3 regions of the Erwinia sp. L03-1 genome follow, and region 3 is predicted to be linked to each of the others. Evidence: predicted binding sites of a transcription regulator. Region 3 holds the regulator's gene; each other region holds the start of a gene.
What was found. Region 3 encodes CRP, which controls carbon source genes, mostly activating them, when cyclic AMP is high. Its sites were predicted from a motif close to ATGTGANNNNNNTCACAT; they were not measured.
Positions count from the first base shown of each region.

Region 1: the regulator CRP is predicted to act here: its motif matches at 1,337-1,354, upstream of bhsA (multiple stress resistance protein BhsA).
Region 2: the regulator CRP is predicted to act here: its motif matches at 3,105-3,122, upstream of cdd (cytidine deaminase).

Region 1 is NZ_CM178762.1:2,469,382-2,474,056, reverse strand. It holds gene AC4PCC_RS11420 (choline transporter) at 1-211, opposite strand, end outside; gene bhsA (multiple stress resistance protein BhsA) at 957-1,211, opposite strand; gene AC4PCC_RS11410 (TetR/AcrR family transcriptional regulator) at 1,517-2,176, shown strand; gene msrA (peptide-methionine (S)-S-oxide reductase MsrA) at 2,190-2,720, shown strand; gene AC4PCC_RS11400 (MFS transporter) at 2,770-3,996, opposite strand; gene AC4PCC_RS11395 (LysR family transcriptional regulator) at 4,234-4,675, shown strand, end outside.
Region 2 is NZ_CM178762.1:1,505,327-1,510,001, forward strand. It holds gene sanA (outer membrane permeability protein SanA) at 1-137, opposite strand, end outside; gene AC4PCC_RS06880 (NAD-dependent malic enzyme) at 303-2,000, opposite strand; gene cdd (cytidine deaminase) at 2,164-3,048, opposite strand; gene AC4PCC_RS06890 (CidB/LrgB family autolysis modulator) at 3,175-3,867, opposite strand; gene AC4PCC_RS06895 (CidA/LrgA family protein) at 3,860-4,255, opposite strand; gene metG (methionine--tRNA ligase) at 4,411-4,675, opposite strand, start outside.
Region 3 is NZ_CM178762.1:351,333-356,007, reverse strand. It holds gene AC4PCC_RS01550 (YheU family protein) at 1-14, shown strand, start outside; gene AC4PCC_RS01545 (phosphoribulokinase) at 98-967, shown strand; gene AC4PCC_RS01540 (OsmC family protein) at 1,048-1,452, opposite strand; gene crp (cAMP-activated global transcriptional regulator CRP) at 1,761-2,393, shown strand; gene AC4PCC_RS01530 (YccS/YhfK family putative transporter) at 2,452-4,584, shown strand.

The sequences.
Region 1 (4,675 bases), 2.1 Mb from region 3:
CAAATACGATATATACCGTCGCGGCCAGCAGGTAATACCAGCCGAAAGTGGCGGAAACCCACGCCAGCGTTTTATTAATCCAGCGGTCGGCAAAATCGGTAAAAAGAATGGTGGTCACTGAGAAAAGCAGGATCAGGGCGGCGGAAGTATAAAAAACCACCGGGTTAATGCGGTCCTGCTGTGGCTTTTTAGGTAATTCTGTCGTCGGCATATCGTCTCCGAAAATTGCACAAGGAGTATCCCGATCTTCGCAAAGCGTCCCTTAGCGCATACTGGGAAAAAGGCCGTATATCCGCTAATTACACTGGGGAAGGTATCAGGTGTAATTTTCTTGATGATAATGAGTAAGTTAATTCATATTTCTACTGCCCCCGGCGAGTGAAGTTTCATTTATAATCCACTATCATAGGTTTTATTGATTGAGCATTCAATTAAAAATAATTTCACACTCGTTTACCGCTAAATACCATCATGAGTGGTGGGGTTTTATTAGCGGACAGAACAGTATAGAAGACAAATAGAAGACCAGTGAAATTTATAATGGGAAGGGTAATTATTATCTGAGCGCTGGAGGTATTTTATTCGTGTGCGACGGACAACGGCTAAAATAATGCCGCCATAACGTCTCCGTATGGCGGCTGGCAGAAAGATAATCATGATTTAAGGATGGCGGTGCCATACAGGCTGCTGTGGCCAGAGGTCAAAATGATGCATAAAGATCATGTGCCCGCCAGTACCGGCTTCTCCGAGAGCTGTACTCCTAATGGCGTCAGGCTGGTGCTGCCGGTCGAGATGACGCCCGTATCCTGCTGACCGGTGGGAGTGCTTTCAACTAAATGAGCCGCGACTCCGTTAAAGGAGGCTAAGCCCAGCACAAGCGCAGCTGCTGTCATAATCTTTTTCATCATCAAGCCTTATCGGTTCTGTATTGTGAATCACAGGCAACGACGTGATGGTTACTGGTAAATAACGGCCGTGGCATGCATACGATTATTGCCGGTGGTTGACGTGATGCGAAATGCCGATGCACCTGCGGCGTCCGCTTTAGCAGACAGCCGTGATTCCAGCGTTGAGAGATTACTCCCCGAGGCGGACACCACGCCAATGGCCTGCTGATTGCCGGGCTGTGAGCCCACAATGTCGGCGGCAAAACTGCCGAAGGAAACGGTCGCCAGTAGCAGGGCGGCCAGGGTGATTGTGCGGTTTTTCATGGTCTGTTCTCGTGTATGTTTAATGTTATTAAGGGTGTTGAGCGCTATTAGTTAACGATCAATAACTAAATGCTAGGCTCGTTAAAGGCCTCCGTCAATGCTATTTTATTATCGTTCGTTAATTAATTTGATAAGCATCTGATTAGATTGTTTTTAAAGTGACCATTTTTTTATTTCTCAGCGCAGTGTTTTCGAGAGGTGACGTCGTCAGGCGGCGACAGAACGCGGCCCTCGACAGCGAGGGGGAATGTTTTTATAATGATCGGTAATTTATTTCATGCTGCCGATAAGCTAAGAGAGGAGCTATGACCGAACGGGAAATCTGCGCGCCGAAAAGTCGGGGTAGACCCAAGACCTTTGATCGTCAGGCAGCACTGGATAAAGCCCTGGATCTGTTCTGGCGTCATGGGTATGAAGCGACCTCTCTGTCTGACCTGGTCGACGCAACGGGCGCCAAGGCACCCACGCTTTATGCGGAATTTACCAATAAAGAGGGTTTATTCCGCGCCGTGGTCGATCGCTATATTGAAATCTATGGTGTTCAGCGTCAGGACGCGCTTTCCTGCCCGGAAAGCAGCGTCGCGCAGGGAATTGAGCGCTATTTCCGCTCAACGGCCGCCTGCTTTACCGACGGTAAAAATCCCGCGGGCTGTTTTTTTATTTGCACCTCAACGGCGCTCTCCGCTGACTCCGCTGCCGTAGCGGATATGCTACGCTCACGGCATAAAAATCTGGAAAATCAGCTAAAAGCCTTTCTGCTCTCGCGCCAGGCCAGCGGTGAACTGGACGCGCAGACCGATATTTCTGCGCTGACAACCTTTCTGGGATGCATCTTACAGGGCATGTCGGTTCAGGCGCGCGAAGGGGCCACTCGCCACCAACTGGATAGTATTATTGCTACTCTTATGCTGCAATGGCCCGTACTGAGCCGAACAGGCTGCGATAAAGCCATTGTCGAAAACTAAATAAGGAGTTTTGATGACAACTGAATACGCAATCATCGCCGGAGGCTGTTTCTGGTGCACCGAGGCCGTTTTTAAACAGATTAACGGCGTTGTTTCAGTCGAAAGCGGCTATATTGGCGGCCACGTTGCTAATCCGACCTATCGCCAGGTGTGCAACGGTGATACCGGTCATGCAGAGGCCATCCGCCTTGGTTTCGACCCGGAAAAAATCAGCTATGGCGATCTGCTGGACATCAGCTTTGCCACGCACGATCCAACTCAGCTTAATCGCCAGGGTAACGATATCGGCCCGCAGTATCGTTCGGCTATTTTCCCGCTGAATGAGGCGCAGGCTATCGAAGCTAAAGCCGCCATTGCGCGTGCGCAGCTGGATAACAGCGACCCGATTGTGACGACGGTTGAAGCGGCGACGGAGTGGTATCCGGCTGAAGATTATCACCAGAACTACTGGGCTGGCGAAGGTCAGGAGAATCGCTACTGCATGGCAGTGATCCCTCCAAAACTGCAGAAGCTGAAGAAGCGCTTCGCCGATCGTACCCTGTAATTCGTTGTAACCGGGCAGCAGGCACGTGGCCTGCTGCCTGCTTTTATTTCTAAACAGCCTGACTTCTTAAACGCATACCTACCGCCAGCGCGACGGCGAGTAACAGAATAATAAACCCTGCAATGCCATTCCAGCCGAAGTGATGCCAGAAAACCCCTCCCAGCGTGCCTGCCAGACTCGAACCCAAATAGTAGCTAAAGAGATAAAGCGAAGATGCCTGGCCTTTAGCCCGCCTGGCTCGTGGGCCGATCCAGCCGCTGGCCACCGAATGGGCAGCAAAAAAGCCTGCGGCAAAGATCATCATACCGAGGCAAATCAGCCACATGTTGCTGAACAGGGTGATCGCCGCACCAGATAGCATCATTGAGGTTGAAAAAAGTAGCACGCTGGCGCGGCCATATTTGGCGGTCATTGCGCCCGCCTTAGGCGAGCTCCACGTCCCGGTCAGATAGACCACCGACAGCAGACCGACAATGGCCTGGCTGAGCGAATAGGGCGGAGCCAGCAGACGGTAGCCAATATAGTTAAACAGGGTGACAAATGCCCCCATCAGCAGGAAACCCTCGGCGAAAAGCAGGGGTAAGCCGCTGTCGCGCCAGTGGAGCCGAAAGTTAATAAACAGACTGCGTGGCCTGAGGGAAGCGGGACGGAAATGGCGCGATGGCGGCAGGATTTTCCAGAACATCAGCGCCGAACCGAGCGCGAAACAGCCAATCACCGCCAGCGCGACCCGCCATGAGCTGAAATCGGTGATCACCCCACTCAGCAGACGGCCACTCATCCCGCCAATCGAGTTACCGCTGATATACAGGCCCATTGAGAACGCCACGACGCTGGGGTGGATCTCCTCACTCAGATAGGTCATTCCTACGGCAGCGACGCCGCTCAGCGCCAAACCGGTCAGCGCCCGCATAATCAGAATGCCGTGCCAGCTGCTCATGGTGGCCGAAATCAGGGTAAAGATCGCCGCCAGCAGCAGGGCGGTGACCATCACCGACTTACGGCCAATGGCGTCAGAGAGCGGACCGGTGATCAGCAACCCCAGTGCCAGAAGGGCAGTGGAAATGGAGAGCGAGATACTGCTGGCGGCGGGAGAAATGGCAAACTCCTGCGAAAGCACCGGCAGTATTGGCTGTACGCAGTAAAGCAGGGCGAACGTCGCCAGACCGGCAGAGAAAAGCGCCAGCGTAACGCGCATAAACTGTGGCGTGCCGCGTTTAATATAGAGATTAACGCCCCGGGTCGCAGCCGGTGTAGCATCTCCACCCGCATTTATTTTTGCGGCATGAGGAGGGTAACCGGTGCTGCCAACTGGTTGAGGGGCCACGGATGCGTCGTTATCGGGCCGGGTATTAACCGCAGCAGGGCAATCGTCGCTGCCCTGACCGGCGGTGTGAGATAAATGATTCACTGCTATTCCCTGATTTTTGAATGAAGGTTCACGGCTTTTACTTTATTGAGCTATTAATATGATGTCTAATATATTAATAATCTCAAATGATACATATAACCTATGAATATTGAGCTGCGACATCTGCGCTATTTTATCGCCGTTGCTGAAGAGCTGCATTTTGGCCGTGCCGCGCAGCGGCTAAACATTTCTCAACCGCCTCTGAGCCAACAGATCCAGATTCTGGAACAGCAGACGGGTGCACGTCTGCTTGCGCGCACTAATCGCAGCGTACAACTGACGGCGGCAGGCGCTCAGTTTCTGATTGATGCCCGCCAGATTATGGAGAGCGTTACGCAGGCGGCAGATAAAGCCCAGCGGCTGCATAACGGACATGAAGGAGTACTGCGCATTGGCTTTACCTCTTCAGCGCCTTTTATTACCGCGGTTTCCGAGGCGCTGTTCGCCTTTCGTCAGCGCTTCCCGCAGGTACATATTCAGATGCAGGAGATCAATACGCGCCAGCAGCTCGACCCGCTGCTAAAGGGGCGTCTTGATCTGGGTG
Region 2 (4,675 bases), 1.2 Mb from region 3:
TGGCGGTGCGGCAAAGATTTAAGATCGTCGTAGACCCAGGGCGCGGTTTTGACGCTTATCCAGCGATCCAGGCCGAGCGCGGTCACTACCATCAGCGTAGCGATGATAATCAGACCATAAATCAAGCGTTTTACCATGCCGGACGTTGCTCAGCGTTGCTGCCTAAGGATGGGTCAAGGCTACTTTACCCGACGAAACGAAGCAAGCAGCGGTGCACCATATGGTGGCATTTCGCACAATACGCGCCGGGACGGAACAGAAGGCGGGAAGAAGCCGGGCGAGGGTGACGCCCGGCAGCAGGATCAAATTGAAGTACGACGGTAATTACGGTACTGCGGCAGCCAGAAGTTAGCGGCGATGGATTTCGACAGGACGTCTTCAGACGTCACTACCGCTACGCCTGCCAGCTGGGCAGCCTTGCCCACCGCCATGGCGATCACTTTCGATACGCCCTGAATATCCTTCACCTCAGGCAGTACCGGACCGCTGCCGTCATTGACCAGCGGAGAGCAGTCTGCCAGCGCGCGGCTGGCGGCCATCAGCATACTGTCGGTCACGCGGGTTGCGCCCGAGGCGATGACGCCCAGGCCGATACCCGGGAAGATGTAGGAGTTATTACACTGGGCGACAGGATAGGTTTTCTCTTTCAGCAGCACCGGCGAGAACGGACTGCCGGTCGCGACCAGTGCCGCACCCTCGGTCCAGGCCAGAATATCCTGCGGCGTGGCTTCAACGCGTGACGTGGGGTTAGAGAGCGGCATCACAATGGGACGCGGACAGTGCTTGTGCATTTCCCGCACGATCTCTTCGCTAAACAGGCCCGGCTGACCGGATACGCCAATCAGGATGTCAGGACGCGCATTACGCACCACATCCAGTAGCGACAGCGAGTCAGACGCGACATCCCAGTGCGTCAGCTTTTCACTCTTCTGTACCAGCTTCGTCTGGAAGTTGAGCAGGTTCGGCTGTTTATCGGTCAGCAGGCCAAAGCGATCGACCATATACACGCGCGCGCGCGCCTCTTCGTCGCTCAGTCCTTCGGATTTCATCTGCGCGATAATCTGTTCGGCAATACCACAGCCCGCAGAACCGGCACCGAGGAAGACCACCGTCTGCTCGCTCATGGTGCTGCCCGCTGCGCGACTGGCCGCAATCAGCGTCCCCAGGGTGACCGCCGCGGTGCCCTGAATGTCATCGTTAAAGCAGCACACTTCATCGCGATAGCGCTCCAGCAGCGGCATCGCATTTTTCTGCGCGAAGTCCTCAAACTGCAACACCACGTTTGGCCAGCGGCTCTTCACGGCCTGGATAAATTCGTTCACGAAGTTATCGTACTCTTCGCCGGTGATGCGCGGGTGACGCCAGCCCATATACAGCGGGTCGTTCAGCAGCTGCTGGTTGTTGGTGCCGACGTCCAGTACCACAGGAAGGGTATAGGCCGGGCTGATCCCGCCGCAGGCGGTATACAGCGACAGCTTACCAATTGGGATCCCCATACCGCCGATCCCCTGGTCGCCCAGGCCAAGAATGCGCTCACCGTCGGTGACCACAATCACCTTAACGTTCTGCTTGGTGGCGTTTTGCAGCATATCTTCAATGTTGCCGCGATTAGGGTAAGAGATAAACAGCCCGCGCGCGCGACGGTAAATTTCAGAGAAGTGTTCACAGGCAGCACCCACGGTTGGGGTGTAGATAATCGGCATCATCTCTTCAAGATGATTGTCCAGCAGGCGATAGAACAGCGTTTCGTTAGTGTCCTGGATATTGCGCAGGTAGACGTGCTTGTCGTTATCGTTTTTGAAATCCTCAAACTGTCGCCATGCGCGCTGGGCCTGTTCTTCAATGGTTTCCACCGTTTCAGGCAGCAGCCCGTTGAGGTTAAAATCGTTACGCTCTTCGACGGAGAAGGCGCTGCCCTTATTCAGCAGGGGGAATTCCAGCAGGATAGGGCCAGCGTAAGGGATATAGAGCGGTCTTTTACTTTCGTAGTCGAGTTCCATGCGGGTATTACTCATTCGAAGCGGGAAGATGTGGAACAATCCTAAAATAATTCATCTGAAAGTACAGCTTTTGTTAACAATTGATAACAAAAGCAGCAGCACTATTGCCGTTAAGGTGCGGCGCAATGGGCCATCTGGCCGCACCCACGGCGGGATAATGGGGTCAGGCCAGCGGTGTCACGGTCAGATGGTTACAGCCCAGCGCCCGAAGCGTTGCGTCGGTTGCCTGGTACTGAACCACCTTCGCCTCCGCTGATTCAGCCAGTACCGCCCGCCGGATTTGCTGCACGCTGCGCCCGGACAGGTTCAGCAAAATCAGCGCGGCCTGCAGCGGCGGGAGGCTGGGGTTAAATGCGGCGTTTTCCGCATAGGAACCGGCAAAAATAGCGCCGTCCGACGCCTCCAGCGCGACGCCACTCCAGGCCTGGGTATAAGGCGCATGGCTGCGGTTAGCGGCCAGAAGGGCTGCCTGCGTCAGCGCATCGCCCGTTGGCTGAATACCCTGGTCAGTCTCATCCATCAACAGGGTCTGGATCGCCAGGTCACGCGGCCCAAAGGCATCCGGCAGATAGTGGCCGAGCGTGGCGGTGTCGCGTCCTGGCAGATCGATTTTCAGCGCGGTTCCGCTGTTTAACTCATTCATAAACTGGCGGCAGTGGCCGCAGGGTGTGTAGTTAACGGTGATCGCCTCCAGCTGCCGTTCGCCCATGAGCCAGGCGTGAGTAATCGCGCTCTGCTCGGCATGGACCGTCTGCTGCAGGGTAGCGCCGCTGAACTCCATATTGGCACCGAACCACAAATGGCCGCTTTTGCCGCGCGCGACCGCGCCGACGTTAAAGTCAGAAAGCGGGGCAACGGCGCAGGCGGCTGCCAGCGGCAGCAGGGCAAACGCCAGCTCGCGATCGTTCAGACCGCAAACATTTTTGATCTCTTCAACCTGCTGCGGGGTGAAAAAAGCCGCAAAATCATCACGGGAAAGTACAGGCAGCAGGGCGCTCTGCAGCGGCGTGGGCAGCGCGGTAAACGCTGCCTGGAAACGTGGGTGCATATCAGGCCTCTCTGGCAGATTTGGCCGCTTATTCTGGCGAGCCTCCGCAGCGTTGTATGTGATTTTGTTCACATTTACAATGTAATATGTGAAAAAGAATCTACAAATGCGGGACTTGCCGCAAGTTTACCGCCATAGGTGCATCATGATCGGGAAGATAAAGGGTGCCAGCAGCGAGGTAATGATGCCGCAGATCACCAGCGCCAGCGAACTGTAAGCCCCTTCCTGATAGTCCAGCTCGGCGCAGCGGGCGGTGCCCAGCGCGTGCGACGCGTTGCCAATGGCCAGTCCGCGCGACGCCTTGCTCTTTATTTTGCACAGGTTAAGCAGCATATGACCAAAAACCGCACCCAGCACGCCGGCCATCAGTACGCAGATCGCGCTGATCGCCGGGATGCCGCCCAGGGTCGCGGAAACGGCCATGGCAATCGGCGTGGTGACGGACTTAGGCATAATGGTTGCCGCTATTTGCGGCGACGCGCCCAGCCAGAGGGCAATGGCCGTGCCGGAGATCATCGCGGTCATACTGCCGATAAAGCAGACGCTGATAATCGACTTCCAGCGCGCCCGAATCTGATGCATCTGCTCGTAGAGGGGGAGCGCCAGTGCGACCACGGCGGGCTGCAAGAGCTGATTCAGCAGCGAGCTGCCCTGAAAATAGCGGGCGTAGGGCATCTTCAGCAGTATCAGCAGCGGCACAATCACCACGATGGACACCAGCAGCGGATTAACCAGCGAGATTTTCACCGTAGCGGCCAGTTTACGGGCTGCCAGGAACACCAGCAGGGTAAGCGGCAGCGACCACCAGATATCACTCATTTTCCGCCTCCGGTAATCCCGCTGTTCTGCCGTGCAGACGGTGCGAAATCAGGCCAACGGTCAGCAGAACCACAAAGGTGCTGACGACGCAGGAGATAACAATCGGGCCAAACTGCGCGCTCAATACCTGCGTGTAGTTCATTATGCCGACGCTGATGGGCACAAACAGCAGCGCCATATAGCGGATAAGCAGGTGGCTGCCGGGCCTGACCCACTCAACCGGCATAATCTGTGAGGCCAGCAGCGCAAAGAGGATCAGCATGCCGATAATACTGCCGGGAATAGCCACCGGCAGCAGGGAAGCGATGCCGTTTCCGGCGTACAGACAGAGATAAATGATGATAAAGGCGCGAAGGTATCGCCAGATAATTGACAGCGCTCGGCGCATGAGGAACTCCTGCTTTGATGAACGTGAATCCCATGATGGAGAATAAAGCGTAGTGTGACTCAGGCGGTGAGAATAAAAAAGGGGCGAACCCTGTCGCCCCTCAATGTGCTTTATTCGACCCGGCCAGCCCGGGCGAATAATGCCGCCGTACAGGCTTACTTAACCTGCATTCCCGGCTGTGCGCCGCTGTCCGGGCTGAGCAGGAAGATATCCTTACCGCCCGGGCCAGCCGCCATCACCATGCCTTCGGAAAGACCAAAGCGCATTTTACGCGGTGCGAGGTTTGCCACCATCACCGTCAGGCGGCCCTTCAGCACCTCCGGATCCGGATAGGCCGCGCGAATACCCGAGAATACCTGGCGCGTTTCGCCGCCCACGTCCAGCGTCAGGCGCAGCAGCTTGTCAGAGCCATCAACCAGC
Region 3 (4,675 bases):
GGATTACCGGTTAGCGATCGTGACCGGGCGTGACACCCGGACGCAAATCGTGTTACCAATGCCGCCTTGATGCGTTTTTCTCAGAGAGTCGTTAGCCATGTCAGCCAAACATCCTGTGATTGCCGTAACGGGTTCCAGCGGTGCGGGAACCACGACTACCAGCCTGGCCTTCCGCAAAATTTTTCAGCAGCTAAACCTCCATGCCGCTGAAGTTGAAGGTGACAGCTTCCACCGCTTTACGCGTCCTGAAATGGATATGGCTATTCGTAAAGCGCGTGATATGGGCCGCCATATCAGCTATTTCGGCCCCGAGGCTAACGATTTTGCCCTGCTGGAGCATACGTTTGCCGAATATGGCCGCAGCGGTAGCGGCCAGTCGCGTAAATACCTGCATACCTACGATGAAGCGGTACCCTGGAACCAGGTGCCGGGCACCTTTACGCCCTGGCAGCCGCTGCCCGAGCCGACTGACGTGCTGTTCTATGAAGGTTTACACGGTGGCGTAATGACGCCGCAGCATAACGTTGCGGAGAATGTCGATCTGCTGGTCGGCGTGGTACCGATCGTCAACCTTGAGTGGATCCAAAAGCTGGTCCGCGACACCAGCGAGCGGGGGCACTCCCGCGAGGCGGTGATGGACTCCGTGGTACGCTCGATGGAGGACTACATCAACTATATTACCCCGCAGTTTTCGCGCACCCACATCAACTTTCAGCGCGTACCTACGGTGGATACCTCCAATCCGTTTGCGGCACGCGGTATCCCATCGCTTGATGAAAGCTTTGTGGTTATCCACTTTCAGGCGCTGGAGGATATTGATTTCCCCTATCTCCTGTCGATGCTGCAGGGCGCGTTTATCTCTCAGATCAATACGCTGGTGGTGCCGGGCGGCAAAATGGGGCTGGCGATGGAGCTGATAATGGGGCCGCTGGTCAGGCGTCTGATTGAGGGGAAAAAGATAGTCTGAGACACCGTGCGTTAAGCCCCAGAGAAAAAAATAGTCCGGGCCACTGCGCATTAGCCCCACAGGCTGGGGCTAATGGAATGTTAAATTTCGATCGCTTCAAAGCTGTGGGTGATTTCAACGCCTTTGCCCAGCATCAGGGCAACGGAGCAATACTTTTCTGCCGACAGGTCGACGGCGCGGGAAACGGCTTTCTCCTCCAGGCCCTTACCGCTAACAATAAAGTGCAGGTTGATATGGGTGAACAGACGGGGTGCTTCTTCCCGGCGTTCGGAAGTCAGTTTGACCTCGCAGTCAGCCACGTCATGGCGCCCCTTTTGCAGGATTGACACCACGTCGATGGCACTACACCCGCCGGCCGCCATCAGAACCATTTCCATTGGGCTGGGTGCCTTATCGCCCGCATTGCCGTCCATTAAAATCTGGTGCCCGGATGAGGATTCTCCCAAAAACGTGAGCCCTTCTACCCATTTAACACGTGCTTGCATAACAAATCCCTCTAAGTCATTCAGTTAACGCCAGATTACGCTTCGGCAACAAAAACGGCAATGCGACAATTTTCACACTATGCTGAAGCGAGACAACACAAGACACTCGTTCCAAGCTGTGCTACAAACAAAGCTGTAATAATTTCGTTCGTACTCTACAAGCATGACGAAACGGCACAACATAACGACCCAGGCCTGCGACAGGGTTCGGGATAATTTCCCTGATGGGAAACGCGTCACTATTTCAACGCCTGACAGGGAACTCTGCCCCTGTGTTTAGGCATGATGACAACAGAGGATAATCGCGAATGGTTCTCGGCAAACCGCAAACAGACCCGACTCTTGAATGGTTCCTGTCACATTGCCATATTCATAAGTATCCATCCAAAAGCACGCTAATTCACCAGGGTGAGAAAGCGGAAACGCTTTACTACATCGTGAAAGGTTCAGTCGCGGTGCTCATTAAGGATGAGGAAGGCAAAGAGATGATCCTCTCTTACCTCAACCAGGGCGACTTTATCGGTGAACTTGGCCTGTTTGAAGAGGGTCAGGAGCGTAGCGCATGGGTCAGGGCGAAAACCGCCTGTGAAGTGGCTGAAATATCCTATAAGAAATTCCGTCAGCTTATTCAGGTTAACCCTGATATTCTGATGCGACTCTCTTCGCAGATGGCTCGTCGCCTGCAGGTGACGTCTGAGAAAGTGGGGAATTTAGCTTTCCTCGATGTGACGGGTCGCATCGCGCAGACGCTACTAAATCTGGCTAAGCAGCCGGATGCAATGACTCACCCGGATGGGATGCAGATCAAAATCACCCGCCAGGAAATTGGTCAGATTGTGGGCTGCTCGCGCGAAACCGTGGGCCGCATACTCAAAATGCTGGAAGATCAGAATCTGATCTCCGCACACGGTAAAACTATCGTAGTTTATGGCACGCGCTAACCGGCTCTGATCCCCCCGGCGCAACCTCCCGTTGCGCCTTTTTTATTGGTATGGAGCGATGTGGCGCAGACTGATTTATCATCCTGAGGTTAACTATGCCCTGCGTCAGACGCTGGTGCTCTGTTTACCGGTAGCGATTGGATGGCTGTTGGGCGATCTGCAAAAGGGACTGCTGTTCTCCCTGGTGCCCGCGTGCTGCAATAACGCCGGTCTGGATACGCCGCATAAGCGCTTTTTCAAACGCCTTATCGTGGGCGGAAGCCTGTTTGCCTTTAGTAGCTTTCTGATCCAGTACCTGGGTGAGCACAGCGTTCCCCTGCCTGCGATTCTGTTTGCTATGGCAATGCTGCTGGGCGTCACGGGTGAAATCAGCCCACTGCATGCCAGGCTGCTGCCCGGATCGCTTATCGCCGCCATCTTCACCCTGAGTCTGGCCGGCCGCATGCCGATATGGGAGCCGCCCCTGCTCTACGTGCTGGGGACGATCTGGTACGGGGTGTTCAACTGGTTCTGGTTCTGGCTGTGGAAAGAGCAGCCGATGCGCGAAACCCTCAGCCTGCTGTACCGCGAGCTGGCCGACTATTGTGAAGCCAAATATACCCTGCTCACCCGTCTGACCGATCCTGATAAAGCCCTGCCGCCGCTGCTGGCCCGCCAGCAAAAAGCCGTCGATCTGATCGGCATCTGCTATCAGCAGATGCATATGCTGGCCGCCAACCGCGACAGCCATCATAAACGTCTCATCCGCGCGTTTCAGGTCGCGCTGGATTTGCAGGAGCATATCTCCGTCAGCCTGCATCAGCCTGAAGAGGTGCAGAAGCTGGTCGAAAAAAGCCATGCTGAAGCGGTCATTCGCTGGAACGCGCAAACCATCGCCGCACGACTGCGGGAGCTGGCCGATGATATTCTTTACCACCGGCTGCCGGAGCGCTTTGTGATGGACAAGCCGCTCGGCGCACTTGAAAAAATCGCCCGTCGAAGCCGGGATAATCCGGTGGGACAGTTCTGCTACTACCACTTCAGCCGCATTGCGCGCGTCCTGCGCACGCAGCGCCCTTTATATCAGCGCGACCTGATGGCCGATCGCCAGCGCCGCCTGCCGCTGCTGGCCGCCTGCAAAAGCTATCTGTCGCTGAAGTCTGCCGCCCTGCGCACCGCCGCCCGCTTTGCCGTGATGCTCACTTTCGCCAGTACCCTGGCGATGTTCTTCGACCTGCCCAAGCCCTACTGGATCCTGATGACGGTGATGTTTGTCAGCCAGAATGGCTACAGCGCCACCCGCGTACGCATCCAGCACCGTGCACTCGGTACGCTGGCCGGGTTGATTATCGCCGCCGTCGCCCTGCGCCTCCACGCGCCTGAGGCGATGGTGCTGTCGATAATGCTGGTTATCACGCTGGTCAGCTACCTGGTTATCCGCAAGTTCTACGGCTGGGCGATGATTGGTTTTACCGTCACCGCCGTGTACTCGCTCCAGCTGCTCTCGCTGAACGGCGCTGACTTCCTGCTGCCACGGCTGATGGATACGCTGATGGGATGCATGATTGCCTTTGGCGGCATGATCTGGCTGTGGCCCCAGTGGCAAAGCGGGCTGCTGCGGCAAAATGCCCACGACGCGCTGGGCACCTACCAGGATGCGCTGCAAATGCTGCTTGGCAGCGAGCAGGATCCGGTCAGGCTGGCTTACCAGCGTATGCGCGCCAACCAGGCGCATAATGCGGTGTTCAACTCGCTTAATCAGGCCATGCAGGAACCGGGGTTTGATTCAAACTATTTGGCAGACATGAAGCTGTGGGTGACGCACAGTCAGTTTATTGTCGAGCATATCAACGCGATGACCATCCTCGCCCGTGAACATACGATGCTCACTCCGGCGCTGGCCGAGCGCTACCTGCAAAGCTGTGAAATCGCCCTTCAGCGCTGCCAGCAGCGGCTGGAGTATGATGGTCCCGGCTCGGATACCAACGTGCTGGAGGATTTACAGGGAGAGTTTGAACAGGGACCGATAACGATTCTGGAGCGACACCTGAGGCAGATACTCGATCACCTCAGGATTATGCATACCATCTCTTCGCTGGCCTGGCGCGACCGGCCGCATCACGGACGCTGGCTGTCACGCCGCTTAAAAAAAGCGCCTAAAACGAAAGGCAGAACGCACAGCGAGAAGCGGGAGGAGAGCAGGCAAGCATAACGCGGGGTTTTCAGCCATCCAATAATCTCCCTTCCTGCTTACTGCTCCATGCTCCATGCTCCATGCTCCATGCATGATGCATCATGCTCCC